2 regions of the Streptomyces sp. Je 1-4 4N24 genome follow, and region 1 is predicted to be linked to the other one. Evidence: riboswitches for the same ligand, from Rfam matches in the RefSeq annotation. Region 1 holds a riboswitch; the other holds the start of a gene.
What was found. A riboswitch is a leader RNA that binds a small molecule or an ion and turns the genes downstream of it on or off. The one in region 1 is predicted to bind thiamine pyrophosphate.
Positions count from the first base shown of each region.

Region 2: it holds a riboswitch for thiamine pyrophosphate, as region 1 does, so the genes downstream of both, thiO (glycine oxidase ThiO) here and thiC (phosphomethylpyrimidine synthase ThiC) in region 1, are expected to answer to the same signal.

Region 1 is NZ_CP110836.1:4,571,688-4,578,690, reverse strand. It holds gene SLV14N_RS19830 (DUF5326 family protein) at 161-385, shown strand; partial or broken gene SLV14N_RS19825 (IclR family transcriptional regulator) at 790-1,559, shown strand; gene SLV14N_RS19820 (SsgA family sporulation/cell division regulator) at 1,664-2,086, shown strand; gene SLV14N_RS19815 (YibE/F family protein) at 2,129-3,541, opposite strand; TPP riboswitch at 3,613-3,769, shown strand; gene thiC (phosphomethylpyrimidine synthase ThiC) at 3,763-5,550, shown strand; gene SLV14N_RS19805 (VOC family protein) at 5,607-5,993, opposite strand; gene SLV14N_RS19800 (LysR family transcriptional regulator) at 6,157-7,003, shown strand, end outside.
Region 2 is NZ_CP110836.1:6,697,063-6,704,065, reverse strand. It holds gene thiE (thiamine phosphate synthase) at 1-406, opposite strand, end outside; gene SLV14N_RS29240 (Rv2175c family DNA-binding protein) at 526-891, opposite strand; gene SLV14N_RS29235 (NAD(P)/FAD-dependent oxidoreductase) at 1,016-2,257, opposite strand; TPP riboswitch at 2,412-2,526, shown strand; gene thiO (glycine oxidase ThiO) at 2,521-3,744, shown strand; gene thiS (sulfur carrier protein ThiS) at 3,815-4,030, shown strand; gene SLV14N_RS29220 (thiazole synthase) at 4,040-4,834, shown strand; gene pknB (Stk1 family PASTA domain-containing Ser/Thr kinase) at 5,373-7,003, shown strand, end outside.

The DNA.
Region 1 (7,003 bases):
CCGTGATCCGCGTCCTAGCATCGTTGGTGAAGGGAAATCTGAGGCGTGAGGCGGCAGACACGCAGCACGCGGACGGTGCCATCAGCGCGATCACAGCGCGGCAGACAGATAGCGCGGTACGGACAACGGCAGCGCGACAGACAGAAAGCAGGGGAGAGCAGTGGCCGGTAAGGGGATATTCGCAGGGCTTCCGTGGTGGGTCACCTGGGTCGTGGTGCCCGTCATCCTGATCGTCGTCTTCGGCGGACTGATCGCCACCGCGCTCGGCTTCCTGATCGGCGTGCTGTTCAAGGTCCTCATCGCGGCGGCCCTGATCGCCGGAGTCGTCTACCTCGTCCGCAGGGCGAGCGGCTCGTCCTCTTCCTCGTCGAAGAGCGACTGGTAAGTCACAGCCGTCGCGACCGACCGCCGGGACCCGACCACCGGCGGTCGCCGCAGCCATGATCCCGCTCGGCGATGCTCGCCGAACAGCTCACCCCGCAAAGCACCCCAAATGCACCTCGTCATGACGCAGTTGGGTCCGCTGTCGAACCCCGCCCGCACAGCCCCGCTCAACGGTGCGCGGGCAGGGTGACTCCCCCGGCTTTCGGTCTTCCGCCCCCCTCCGCCGAGTTAGAGTGCCGATCGCAGGCGTCTTCCGGACGATGGCGTTCCGGAAAGCCCCGGGTGAGGCGAGCCCGGTCCGGGCGTGGTCGTGGGTGCCTGGGAGACGTGCGCGGGTCACGGGAGTGGTCCCATGGCCGGGGCCTCGTGTCCCACCGCGAGCGGACCTGGGGGTTGGTGTTGGCAATCGTGAACGGTGAATCCGCCTCCCACCCCACCTTGATCGGCTCGGTGCAGCGCGCGCTCCGGCTGCTGGAGGCGGTGGGCGCACATGTCGACGGCGCGCCCGCCAAGCAGCTGGCCAGAGAAGCCGGGCTCCCGCTGCCGACGACGTACCACCTGCTGCGGACACTGACGCACGAGGGCTATCTCCGGCGTGAGGGCGGTGTGTTCGTCCTGGGAGAGGCGGCCGAGGTCATCGGCCGGGCCGGGGCCAGGCGCCGGCAGCGGGCCCATATCTCCGAGGCGCTGGCCGTGGCGGGACGCGAGCTGGGTGCCGCCGTCTACTTCGCTGTCTACCGGGAGGGTGAAGTGGAGGTGGTGGCGGTGACCGATGACCCGGCGCGGCCGCCGGTCACGGAGTGGGTCGACTTCCGTGCCACCGCACGGCCCATGCGATCGGGCAATGTCTGCTCGCGCAGCTCGACGAGGCAACGAGGAAGGAGCATCTGGCCCGCCATCCCGTCCAGTCGATAACGCCCTTTTCCGTGCGAACTGAGGACGATTTGCTGCACCGTTTGGATACGGTGCGTCGCGGCCAAGTCGCTTACGAGCGTCAGGAATATGCCCTGGGCACGGTGTGCTCCGCTCTCCCGGTCCAGGTCGGGGCGGCCGCCGCGACGTTGGCGGTTTCCCTGCCCGTGGACGAACTGCGTCGATTGCGGTCCGTTACAGACCGACTACGGAAAATGGCGGAGGCGACACTAACGACACTCGCCTTCTCTATCAGTATCTGAAAACTCACTCCTTGTGATCTGCTGGCGCGTGGCAGACGATGGCGCCAATAGGGCTACGGGGGTTGTTTCCCGGCCATCTCCGATCAAGTGCGGGGCAGTGGTTGATGACCGACACAGTTCAGGCAGAAGTGATCATGAGCTTCGTCGTCTCGGAGGAGCTTGCGTTCCGGATTCCGGTGGAGCTGGACTTCGCCAGCGCCGATCCGTATGCCGTCCGCCTCACCTTCGATCTGCCCGGCGATGCGCCGGTGACCTGGGCGTTCGGCCGGGAGCTGCTGCTGGACGGGCTGAGTCGGCCGTCCGGTGAGGGCGATGTGCGTATCGAGCCGGCCTCCCCCGAGCACCTCAGCGATGTCCTCATCAGCCTTCAAGTCGGCGCCGAGCGTGCGCTGTTCCGGGTGAGCGCGGCGCCGCTGGTCGCCTTCCTGGACCGTACGGACCGGCTGGTCCCGCTGGGCAAGGAAGAGGTCTGCGACACCCTGGAGGCCGTACTGGACCAGATCCTCACGGAGGCCCCGGCCGGCTGACCCGGCCCCCGGCCTCCCTCCCCCGCTCCCGCCTGCCCGTCGTCACTGCTTACGTCGCTTGCCGCGTCCCCCACGTCGTCCCTGCCTGCCACCCGTGGGGCTCGCCGGCACGCTGCCGGTGACCCCGACCGCACCCGCCCCGGCTTCGGCCCCGGTCAGATGTCCGGCTCCCGTCTCGTCGCCGGTCGGCGCGCTCCGCTCCTTCCGGTCCGCCGAGACGACCAGTGTGGCCAGCAGGGTGGTCAGGGGCACCGCGGCGACCAGCCCGATGCTGCCCACGAGTGTGCGGACGATCTCCTCCGCGACCACCTCGCTCGAGGCGACCGTACCGACGCTGCTCTGTGCGATCGAGAACAGCAAAAGCAGCGGCAGTGCGGCACCCGCATAGGCCAGCACAAGGGTGTTGACGACGGACGCGATGTGGTCCCGGCCGATCCGCATCGCGGCGCCGTACAGCTTGCGCCAGCCGGCCGACGGGTCCGCTCCCTTGAGCTCCCAGACCGCGGCGGTCTGGGTCACCGTCACATCGTCGAGCACACCCAGCGAACCGATGATGATCCCCGCCAGCAGCAGACCGCGGATCTCGATGTCCGGGTACAGACCGTGCACCAGCCCGGTCGTGTCGTCGGTGTTGCCGGTCAGCAGTGCCCAGCCGATGAACACCGACCCGAGCAGCCCGATCAGCAGCAGCGACGCGAGGGTGCCGAGCACGGCCACGGAGGTTCGGGCCGTCAGCCCATGGCACAGGTACAGCGCGATCAGCATGATGGCGCTGCCCCCGACCACTGCCACCACCAGCGGATTGGAGCCCTGCAGGATCGCCGGAAGGATGAACAGCGTCAGGACCACGAAGCTGGCCGCCAGCGCCACCAGGGCGAGCAGTCCGCGCAGTCGGCCGACGATCACCACGGCGAACGCAAAGATCGCGGCCAGCAGCCACATCGGGAACGACCGGTCGACATCGCTGATCGAGTACTGCAGATCCTTCGGCGCCTTGGGGGAGTACGACACCACCACCTCCTGGCCGGTGGTGTAGTGGCGCAGGGCGTCCGGTGTCACCACCGTCTGGAAGGTACGCCCCTTGTGCTCCCCGGTGGTGACTTCGATCGTCGCCTGCTGGCAGGGCTTGCCCTTGTCCGCTCCCCCGGTCGGTGGCTGCCCTGTCGGCGACGGGGGCTGGGGCTGCTGTTCGGCATGGACGTCCGCACAGTTCACCTCCGCCACTTTGACCACTCTGGCCGTCTCTGTGGGCTGGTCGAAGCCGACCCCTGACGGTTTGTGGGGCGGTGCACCGCCTGGCCAGAGCACGACCAGGCCGACCGCCACTGCGGCCGCGAACGGGATCAGTACCGCCGCGATGACCTTGCGCAGATGTCGGGAGACGGGCGCGGCAGGGCCATGGCTGTGCGCATGGGAGTGCGGGGCGGGGTGGTGGTGGGACTCGTGAGCGGACACCGCCCGATCATCGCAAGAACTCAAGGGGCCCACTGTTCACCGCGCCACATCGGCCGCTACCGTGGTGGCACCTTTGCAATCGCGGGAGCTCGGAGCACCGGGCTGAGAGGGCGCTGACCTCCGTCCCAGCGGCGTTTCACGTGAAACGTCGGCGGACGGAAGCCGCTGCGTCGACCGCCGAACCTGTTACCGGGTAATGCCGGCGTAGGGAGTTGGGTCTCATGACTCTGCAGGATGCACGCACGCCCGAAAACGGTGCCAACGATGGCGAAAAGCCGCAGATCGGCTGGCACAAGGGCTATGTCTCCGGATCGCGTCCGGACCTTCGGGTGCCGGTCCGGCGGGTGCACCTCACCAACGGCAAGGACGTGACGCTCTACGACACGTCAGGGCCGTATACCGATCCCAATATCGAAACCGACGTCCGCCGTGGCCTGGCGCCGCTGCGGGAGAACTGGATCATCGGCCGCGGCGACACCGAGGAGTACGCGGGCCGCCCCCTGAGGCCGGAGGACGACGGCCTCAAGCACACCTCGCCGCGCGGCGGACTCAAGAACCTCGACGCGGTCTTCCCGGGCCGCCCCCGTCAGCCGCGACGCGGCCGTGAGGGCGCCGCGGTCACCCAGCTCGCGTACGCCCAGCGCGGCGAGATCACCACGGAGATGGAGTACGTCGCCCTCCGCGAGAAGGTCACGCCCGAGTTCGTCCGCGACGAGATCGCGGCCGGCCGTGCGGTGCTGCCCGCCAACGTCAACCACCCGGAGATCGAGCCGATGATCATCGGCAAGAACTTCCTGGTGAAGGTGAACGCCAACATCGGCAATTCCGCGGTCACTTCCTCCATCGAGGAGGAGGTGGAGAAGATGACCTGGGCGACCCGCTGGGGCGCCGACACGGTGATGGACCTGTCCACCGGCCGCAATATCCACACCACCCGAGAGTGGGTGCTGCGCAACTCCCCCGTCCCCATCGGCACCGTCCCCCTCTACCAGGCGCTGGAGAAGGTCGACGGCAAGGCCGAGGAGCTGACCTGGGAGATCTACAAGGACACCGTCATCGAGCAGGCCGAACAGGGCGTCGACTACATGACGGTGCACGCCGGTGTGCTGCTCCGCTATGTGCCCCTCACGGCCCGCCGCAAGACCGGCATCGTCTCCCGCGGCGGTTCGATCATGGCCGCGTGGTGCCTGGCGCACCACCAGGAGTCGTTCCTCTACACGCACTTCGAGGAGCTCTGCGAGATCCTCGCTTCCTACGACGTGACCTACTCGCTCGGTGATGGTCTGCGCCCCGGCTCCATCGCGGACGCCAACGACGAGGCACAGTTCGCGGAGCTGCGGACGCTCGGCGAGCTGAACACCATCGCCAAGCGGCACGGCGTACAGACCATGATCGAGGGCCCGGGACATGTCCCGATGCACAAGATCAAGGAGAACATCGACCTCCAGCAGGAGATCTGCGAAGAGGCGCCGTTCTACACGCTCGGCCCGCTGACCACCGACATCGCGCCCGCCTACGACCACATCACCTCCGGTATCGGCGCGGCGATGATCGCCTGGTGGGGCACCGCGATGCTCTGCTACGTCACGCCCAAGGAGCACCTGGGCCTGCCGGACCGCGACGACGTCAAGACCGGCGTCATCACGTACAAGATCGCGGCCCATGCGGCGGACCTGGCCAAGGGCCACCTGGGTGCCCAGGAATGGGACGACGCGCTGTCCGACGCCCGCTTCGAGTTCCGCTGGGAGGACCAGTTCAACCTGGCCCTCGACCCGGACACGGCCCGCGCCTTCCACGACGCGACGCTGCCCGCCGAACCGGCGAAGACGGCGCACTTCTGCTCGATGTGCGGCCCGAAGTTCTGCTCGATGAAGATCAGCCAGAGCATCACCGAGCGGTTCGGTGGTGACGAGGGCTCCACCCCCGAGGAGATCGAGGCGGGGATGCTGGAGAAGTCCAGGGAATTCGCGGAGAGCGGGAACCGGGTGTACCTGCCGCTGGCGAACTGAGCTCCTCCCCAGGGTCCCGGTCCGGTCGTCGCACCCGGACCGGGACTTCGGCTCGGTCAGGCTGCGACGTCCTGCGGGTACCAGCGCAGTTCCACGGTGTTGCCGTCCGGGTCCTGGACGTAGATCGATATGGCAGTGCCCCGCGCGCCGAAGACCTCGATGGGGCCCCGGACGACGGAGAAGGCTCCCGACGCGATGACCTCGTCCCAGTCCAGCGGTTCCACGGTGAGACAGATGTGGTCGACGTTGGCTTCCCCCCGAGGGCCGCTGACCAGGTCGATGATGGTCTCCGGAGTGACTCTCACCGACGGGAACGGGACCTTGCCGGACCGCCACTCCGCCACGCGTACCGGTTCCAGGCCGAGGAGTCCGATGTAGAAGTCCAGGGACCGCTCGATGTCCTCGACGTTGAGGACCAGGTGATCGAATCCGGTGACGCGCACAGTGGTCACGTTCCCTCCAGGGCAATGGCGTTGGCGGCCGGGTGGGCGACTGCCCGGGGCCGGCTCGGGTTCTCATGGATGACCGGGTGGTCGCCCTCTACGATCCGCCCCCGTGAATCCGTGATCAAGGCATGATCGAAATAAGACCGTTGAGCCGGATTCAATGCCGGGGGGCATCTTGCTGGAACGGCTGGAGACCCAGATCTTCCTGACGCTTGCCGAGGAGTTGCACTTCGGCCGGACCGCCGAGCGGCTGCGGATCACGACCGGGCGGGTCAGCCAGGTGATCAAGAAGCTGGAACGCCGGATAGGCAGCAGGCTGTTCGACCGCAACAGCCGTACCGTTCGGCTCACCCCGATAGGACGGCAGTTGGCCGACGACCTGGCGCCCCTGGTTGCCGCCATGGAGGGGGCGCTGCAAAGGGCGGTCGACGCCGGTTGCGGTGTGACGGGCGAACTGCGGGTCGCCTTCCTCGGCGAGTGGACGGCACCTGTACTGCTCAGGGCGGTCGCCCTGTTCGCGGAACGTCATCCCGACTGCCGGGTCGACGTACGGGAGGTTCAGCTGTCCAATTCCCGGGCGAGCCTGCTGGACGGCTCGATCGATATCCTCCTCGCCTCCTATCCGTTCGACGAAATGGCCTGCGGGCCGGTGTTGCTGAGGGAGAAGCGGGTGCTCGCCGTGGCGGCGGGGCATCCGCTGGCCGGTGAGCCGGCGGTGTCGGTCGAGGTACTCGCGGAATACCCCGTGGTGCAGTACCCGGCGGCGACCTCAGCGGTATTCAAGAGGGACCGCACACCGGACCGCACCCCGTCGGGCAGGCCCGTGGAGAAGGGGCCCGCCGGCGGGTCGTTCTCCGAGATGCTCACCCTGGTCGCGAGGGGCAGGGGCGTCCTCCCGGTCGGGGAGTCCTCCCGGCAGTACTACCCCCGGCCGGACGTCACCTATGTGCCCCTGCACGACGCGAAGCCGATCGAACGGGGACTGGTCTGGTCGGAGGGGAACACCA
Region 2 (7,003 bases), 2.1 Mb from region 1:
GGCCCGTGCAGAAGTAGTCCACACCGGCCTCGGTGAGCGCGGCGTCCACCTCGGCCTCGGCATGGGTGGAGCGGCCTATGAGGACGTCCGGGCCGAGGAGGGCACGGGCGGCCGGGACCGGCAGATCGCCCTGGCCGAGGTGCAGCACACCGCTGCCGGCCGCATGGGCGACATCCGCCCGGTCGTTGACCGCCAGCAGCTTTCCGTGCCGCCGGCAGGCGTCCGCGAAGACCTCGAGGTGCCGGAGCTCCTCACCGGCCTCCATGCCCTTGTCGCGCAGCTGGACGATGTCCACGCCCGAGGCGAGCACCGCGTCCAGGAACTGCGGGAGATCGCCCTGCTGCTTACGGGCGTCCGTGCAGAGGTAGAGGCGGGCGTCGGACAGGGCCTGGCGTGCGGTGGTCATCGGGCGGCTTTCCCCCAGGTCGGGGGCGTACGGACCGGGCCTTCCGGCACGTACGCCCCTCGGGTGTGGTTACGGATGCGGGTGCGGCGGCCGGACGGGAGCGCGCCGCGCCGGGCGGATCAGACGGCGAGCGCCTGGGCCCGGCGCTTCACCTCCGTACCGCGATTCTCGCGCAGCGCCTGGGCAGGCGTGCCGGGCAGGGTCTCATCCGGGGTGAACAGCCACTCCAGCATCTCCTCGTCGGTGAAGCCGTCGTCCTTGAGGAGGGTGAGGGTGCCGACGAGGCCCTTGACCACCTTGTCGTCCTTGATGAAATCGGCGGGCACGTGCAGCGCCCTGTTCTCGCCGCGGCGCACCGCGATCAGCTGGCCCTCCTTGACCAGCTGCCGGACGCGCGTCACCTCGACGCCGAGCTGTTCGGCGATGTCGGGGAGGGTGAGCCAGGCGGGGACGAGTTCATCGATGTTTGCGTCAATCTCGGTCACAGGACAAGCCTGCCACCTCGCACTGACAGCCGGTAGCCGGGCATCGCCATCAGGGGCTTCCTGCACACCGGAGGGTGACCTCGCCCGCCCGGCAACCGGCGGTCACGGCGCGGGCCGGCGCACGCTAGACGGCCGCGGCCTTCAGCGGTACGGACGCGTTCGCGGCCCGCTCCCGGTCCAGTACGACGCCCCGCTCGATCAGCTTGCGCCCCTGGGCGAGGTCCCGCGGCCGCCCCACGGCCAGCAGCGCGACGAGCCGCCCGTCCCGAAGCCAGATCACCGACCAGGCGGCCCCGGCCGGGTCACCGCGCCAGACCAGCTCGTCGGCGTTCCCGTGATGGCCCGCGTACTGCACGAACCGGCCGAACTGCTCCGACCAGAAGTACGGCACGGGGTCGTAGACCAGACCTTCGGCGTCGCCGCGGGCGATGTTCTCGGCGACCGTACGGGGGCCCTGGAGGGCGTTGTCCCAGTGGTGGATCAGCAGGCGGGTGCCGTAGCGGGCGGACGGGAAGGAGGCGCAGTCGCCGACCGCGTAGACGTCGGGCACGGAGGTGCGCAGCCGGTCGTCGGCGAGGACGGCGCCGTCCTGCGGTGAGACCTCGACGCCCGAGCCGGCCAGCCAGGCGGTCGCGGGCCGGGCACCGATCCCGACGACCACGGCGTCGGCGGGCAGAGTCGTGCCGTCGGCGAGGGTGACCGCGCCCGCGGTGACGGACGCGACCCGGGCGCCGGTGCGCAACTCGGCGCCGGCGGCCGTGTACCAACCGGTCATATGGGCGGCGACCTCGGCGGGCAGCGCACCGGCCAGCGGGCGGTCGGCGGCCTCGACGACGGTGACCGCGCAGCCCGCCTCGCGTGCCGCCGTCGCGAACTCGGCGCCGATCCAGCCGGCCCCGACGACCACGATCTCGTGCTGGGCGGCGAGCACCGGACGCAGCCGTTCGGCGTCGTCGAGGGTGCGCAGCAGGTGGACACCGGGCATGCCCTCACTGCCGGGCAGCACGATCGGGTCGGCACCGGTGGCGAGGACCGCGTAGTCGTAGGAGACCGGGCCGTCGGCCGTCTCGACGACATGGGCGTCCGGCAGCAGGGCGGTGACCGGGCGGCCGAGATGGAGCTCGATGCCGAGCGCGGCGAAGTCGACGTCGAAGGTGGAGCCTTCGGCCTTCCCCAGCAGGACCGCCTTGGACAGCGGCGGGCGGTCGTAGGGCGGGTGGGGCTCGTCGCCGAGGAGCGTGATCGCGCCGCGCCAGCCCTGTTCGCGCAGGGCGACCGCGGTCTGCACACCCGCGATTCCCGCGCCGACGATCACGACGCGCGGCGTGCGGTCAGGGGTCTGGGAGGACTTGCTCTGCTCGCTCACCCGATCACTCTAGGACGGTCCGTGACGCCGCTCGCAGCAGCACGCAAGGAGATCTCTGACACACCGTCACGGTCGGCCGTCCCGGGCCGCGGGCCCCCGGGGGCCCAAGGCGCTGTCTTACGGCACGTCGCGGCCCCGTATTAGGGTGACGGATACACGCACTCGCGGGAGCCCGGACGTACCGGGCTGAGAGGGAGGCTGGCCGGCCTCCGACCGTACGAACCTGATCCGGGTCATGCCGGCGAAGGGAGGGGCTGGAAGCCATGCATTCACCTGCCACACCGTCGGGACCGGCCGCGCCGAGTTCCGATGTGCTCGTCCTCGGCGGCGGCGTCATCGGCCTGGTCACCGCCTGGCGGGCGGCCGGCCGCGGGCTGACCGTCGCGCTGGCCGATCCCACACCCGGCGGCGGCGCTGCCCGGGTCGCCGCCGGGATGCTGGCCGCGGTCACCGAACTCCACTACGGCGAGCAGACCCTGCTGGGCCTCAATCTCGCCTCGGCGCAGCGCTACCCCCGGTTCGCGGAGGAGTTGGAGGAGGCCGCCGGGCAACGGATCGGCTATCGGCGGTGCGGCACCCTGGCCGTCGCGCTGGACGCCGACGACCGCGCCCATCTGCGCGAGCTGCACACGCTGCAGACCCTCTCGGGGCTGGACTCGCAGTGGCTCACGGGGCGCGAGTGCCGCCGTCTGGAGCCGATGCTGGCTCCCGGGGTGCGCGGCGGGCTGCGGGTGGACGGCGACCACCAGGTCGATCCGCGGCGGCTGGTGAGCGCCCTGCTGGCCGCCTGTGAGCGCGCCGGAGTGGCGTTCCACCGGAGCCCCGCCGCGCGGCTGACGGTCGACGGCGGGCGTGCCACGGGCGCCGAACTCGCCGACGGCACGCGGCTGTCGGCGGGTCAGGTGGTACTGGCCGCGGGCAGCCACAGCGGCCGTCTCGCCGGGGTCCCCGACGAGGTGCTGCCGCCGGTGCGGCCGGTCAAGGGCCAGGTGCTGCGGCTGCGGCTGCCGGACGTGCCGCCCGGCAGCCCCGCCTTCCTGTCGCGCACCGTACGGGCCGTCGTCCGCGGCGGGCCCCTCTACCTGGTGCCGCGGGAGAACGGCGAACTGGTCGTCGGCGCCACCAGCGAGGAGCTGGGCTGGGACACCACCGTGACCGCGGGCGGGGTCTACGAGCTGCTGCGGGACGCCCATGAGCTGGTCCCGGGCATCACCGAACTACCGCTGGTCGAGACCTGCGCCGGGCTGCGCCCCACCTCCCCCGACAACGCACCGCTGCTCGGGCCGACCGAGCTTCCCGGCCTCCACCTGGCCACCGGCCACTTCCGCAACGGTGTCCTGCTGACGCCGGTCACCGGTGACGCGATGGCCGAGGTGCTGGCCACCGGCAGCCTCCCCGAAGAGGCCCGCCCCTTCTCCCCCGCGCGCTTCTCCCCCACCACCACGGGGCCGCTGCGCACCCGTGCCCCCGAGGAGCAGCCCGTATGAGCGAGCGCAGTGAGCGAACGGCAAAGACTGGTGGCGACGGCACACCCGCCGAACGAAACGAGGCCGGCGCATGAGCGCGTCCACCGTGTCCGTGTCCGTCAACGGCGAGGCCCGTGAGATCCCCGGCGGACTCACCCTCGACCGGCTCGTCGCCACGCTGTCCCAGGCGCCCGCCGGGGTGGCCGCGGCGGTCAACGAAATCGTGGTGCCGCGCACCCAGTGGCCCACCACCCCGCTCGGCGACGGCGACCGCGTCGAGGTGCTCACCGCGGTCCAGGGAGGCTGATCCGCAGACATGGCCGACGATGCGCTCACCCTTGCCGGCACCACCTTCGACTCCCGTCTGATCATGGGAACCGGTGGCGCGCCCAGCCTCGACGTCCTGGAACGGGCACTGCTCGCCTCCGGTACGGAGCTGACGACGGTCGCCATGCGGCGGCTGGACCCGACCGTGCAGGGCTCCGTGCTGTCCGTACTGGAACGCCACAGCATCCGGGTGCTGCCGAACACCGCGGGCTGCTTCACCGCGGGCGAGGCCGTGCTCACGGCCCGCCTGGCGCGGGAGGCGCTCGGCACCGACTGGGTCAAGCTCGAGGTCGTCGCCGACGAGCGGACCCTGCTCCCCGACCCGATCGAGCTCCTCGACGCCGCCGAGACCCTCGTGGACGACGGTTTCACGGTGCTGCCCTATACGAACGACGATCCGGTGCTGGCCCGCAAGCTGGAGGACGTCGGCTGCGCCGCGATCATGCCGCTCGGCTCGCCGATCGGCTCCGGGCTCGGCATCCGCAATCCGCACAACTTCCAGCTGATCACCGAGCGGGCCGGCGTCCCCGTCATCCTCGACGCGGGCGCGGGCACGGCATCGGACGTCGCCCTGGCCATGGAGCTGGGCTGCGCGGCGGTGATGCTCGCCTCCGCGGTGACGCGTGCGCAGGAGCCGGAGCTGATGGCGACGGCGATGCGCCACGCGGTTGCCTCCGGCCGGCTGGCCTACAGGGCGGGCCGGATCCCGCGCCGCCATTTCGCGTTGGCGTCGTCGCCGACGGAGGGCGTACCGGATCTGGATCCGGAACGGCCGGCTTTCTAGCCCCACGTTTTCGGCTGTCCCGCCGTGGGGGTTTCTCGCCGTTGCGCCTGCGGCGGGCGGGTGGGTGTCGGGTGCGGTGACGGGCCTCCGGGGCAGGGTTTCCGGACTGCTTCGCTTTACGTCCGGAAACCCTGCCCCTCCGGCCCGTCCCCTCCCGTGGGAGGAGTCAGTGACGGTGAGTGGGGGCGAGCGTCCGTAGACGCCGATTTCACTCCTGCTTCACGAGGAGCACATGACCACCGACGACCACCCCCACCCACCGTTTCCCATCCCCCAACGGGAGGGGACGGGCCGGAGGGGGAGGGGTGTGGGACGTAAAGCGAAGCAGTCCCACACCCCTCCCCCGGAGGCCCGTCACCGCACCCCGACAGCCCCGCGCAGCGGACCCCGCCCGCCGCCATGCGCCACGGCGGGGGCACCGCGCAGCGGGCCACAAACGGCGAGCAACCCCCACGGCGGGAAAGCCAAAAACGTGGGAAGAAAGAAAAATCGCAGCCGAAATTCGCCTTGTCCCCCACAACTCGTAGACTCGTCTGCCGTGGATATGACCCTTCAGGACCCGCTCGTGGGCCAGCTGCTCGACGGCCGCTACCGCGTCCAGGCGCGCATCGCCGCCGGTGGTATGGCCACGGTGTACCAGGCCGTGGACACCCGGCTGGACCGTCTGCTCGCGCTGAAGGTGATGCATCCCACGCTCGCCACGGATGCGGCGTTCGTCGACCGCTTCATCCGTGAGGCGAAGTCGGTCGCGCGGCTGTCGCATCCGAATGTGGTGGGCGTCTTCGACCAGGGCACGGACGGGACGTACGTCTATCTGGCGATGGAGTACGTCGCCGGCTGCACGCTGCGCGATGTGCTGCGCGAGCGGGGTGCTCTGCAGCCGCGTGCCGCGCTGGACATCCTGGAGCCGATCCTGGCCGCCCTGGGCGCCGCGCACCGTGCCGGGCTGGTGCACCGGGACATGAAGCCGGAGAACGTCCTGATCGGCGACGACGGCCGGGTGAAGGTCGCCGACTTCGGTCTGGTGCGTGCGGTGGACACGAACACGACCGCCTCGACGGGGTCCGTCCTGGGCACCGTCTCCTATCTCGCCCCCGAGCAGATGGAGCACGGCACCGCGGACGCCCGGGTCGATGTCTACGCCTGTGGTGTGGTGCTCTACGAGATGCTGACCGGCGGTAAGCCGCACACCGGCGGCTCCGTGGCGCAGATCCTCTACCAGCATCTGCACGAGGACGTGCTGCCGCCGTCGGGGCTGGTGCCCGGTCTCGCGCCGCAGCTGGACGAGCTGGTGGCGCTGGCCACCGCCCGCGACCCGCAGCAGCGCCCGCAGGACGCGGTGGCGCTGCTGTCCCGGGCACAGGAGACCCGTGCGCAGCTGACCGATGCCCAGCTGGATGTGGTGCCGCCGCAGGCCAAGGAGGTGCCCGAGGGCGGCCTCGGCGACGGCTCGGAGCGTACGGACGTGATACCCCGCCCCGAGGGCGTACAGCCGCCGCTGCCGGGGACGGACGAGGCGGAGCTGAACCGCACCAGCCGGCTGGAGGTGCCGCCGACGGAGCAGACGACCCGGCTGCGTCCGGTGCCGGCGCCCGCGGCGCCCCGCGGCGGGCTGCTGCAGCGGCACCGGCTGGCCACGATCATCGCGGCGGTGCTGCTGCTCCTGGGGGCGGGCACGGGCGTCTGGTACATCAACGCCGGTCAGTTCACCACCGTCCCCGCGGTCCTGGACATGTCGCAGGCCAAGGCCGAGAAGACGCTGCGTGACGAGGGCCTGGGCGTGAAGGTGGTGCGCGGCTTCAGCTCGAATGTCGACCGTGGCCATGTCATGAAGACGGATCCGGCCAACGGCAAGCAGATCCGGGGTACGGGCACGGTCACGATCACCGTCTCCAGGGGCCCCGACATCGTCGACGTCCCGGATCTGTCGGGCACCCCGGTCGCCGACGCCAAGCGCAAGCTGCGGGACCTCGGGCTGATCCCGGGCACCGAGAAGCGGGCTTTCAGCGCGGAGGTCGCCAGGGGTTCGGTGATCGGTACGGACCCGGCCGCGGGCAGCAAGCGGCGGCCGGACACGGCAGTGGCGCTGACCATCAGCCGGGGCGCCGAGGTCAAGGCGCCCGGGGTGCTCGGCAGCGAGCGCGCGGACGCCGCGGAAACCCTGCGTGC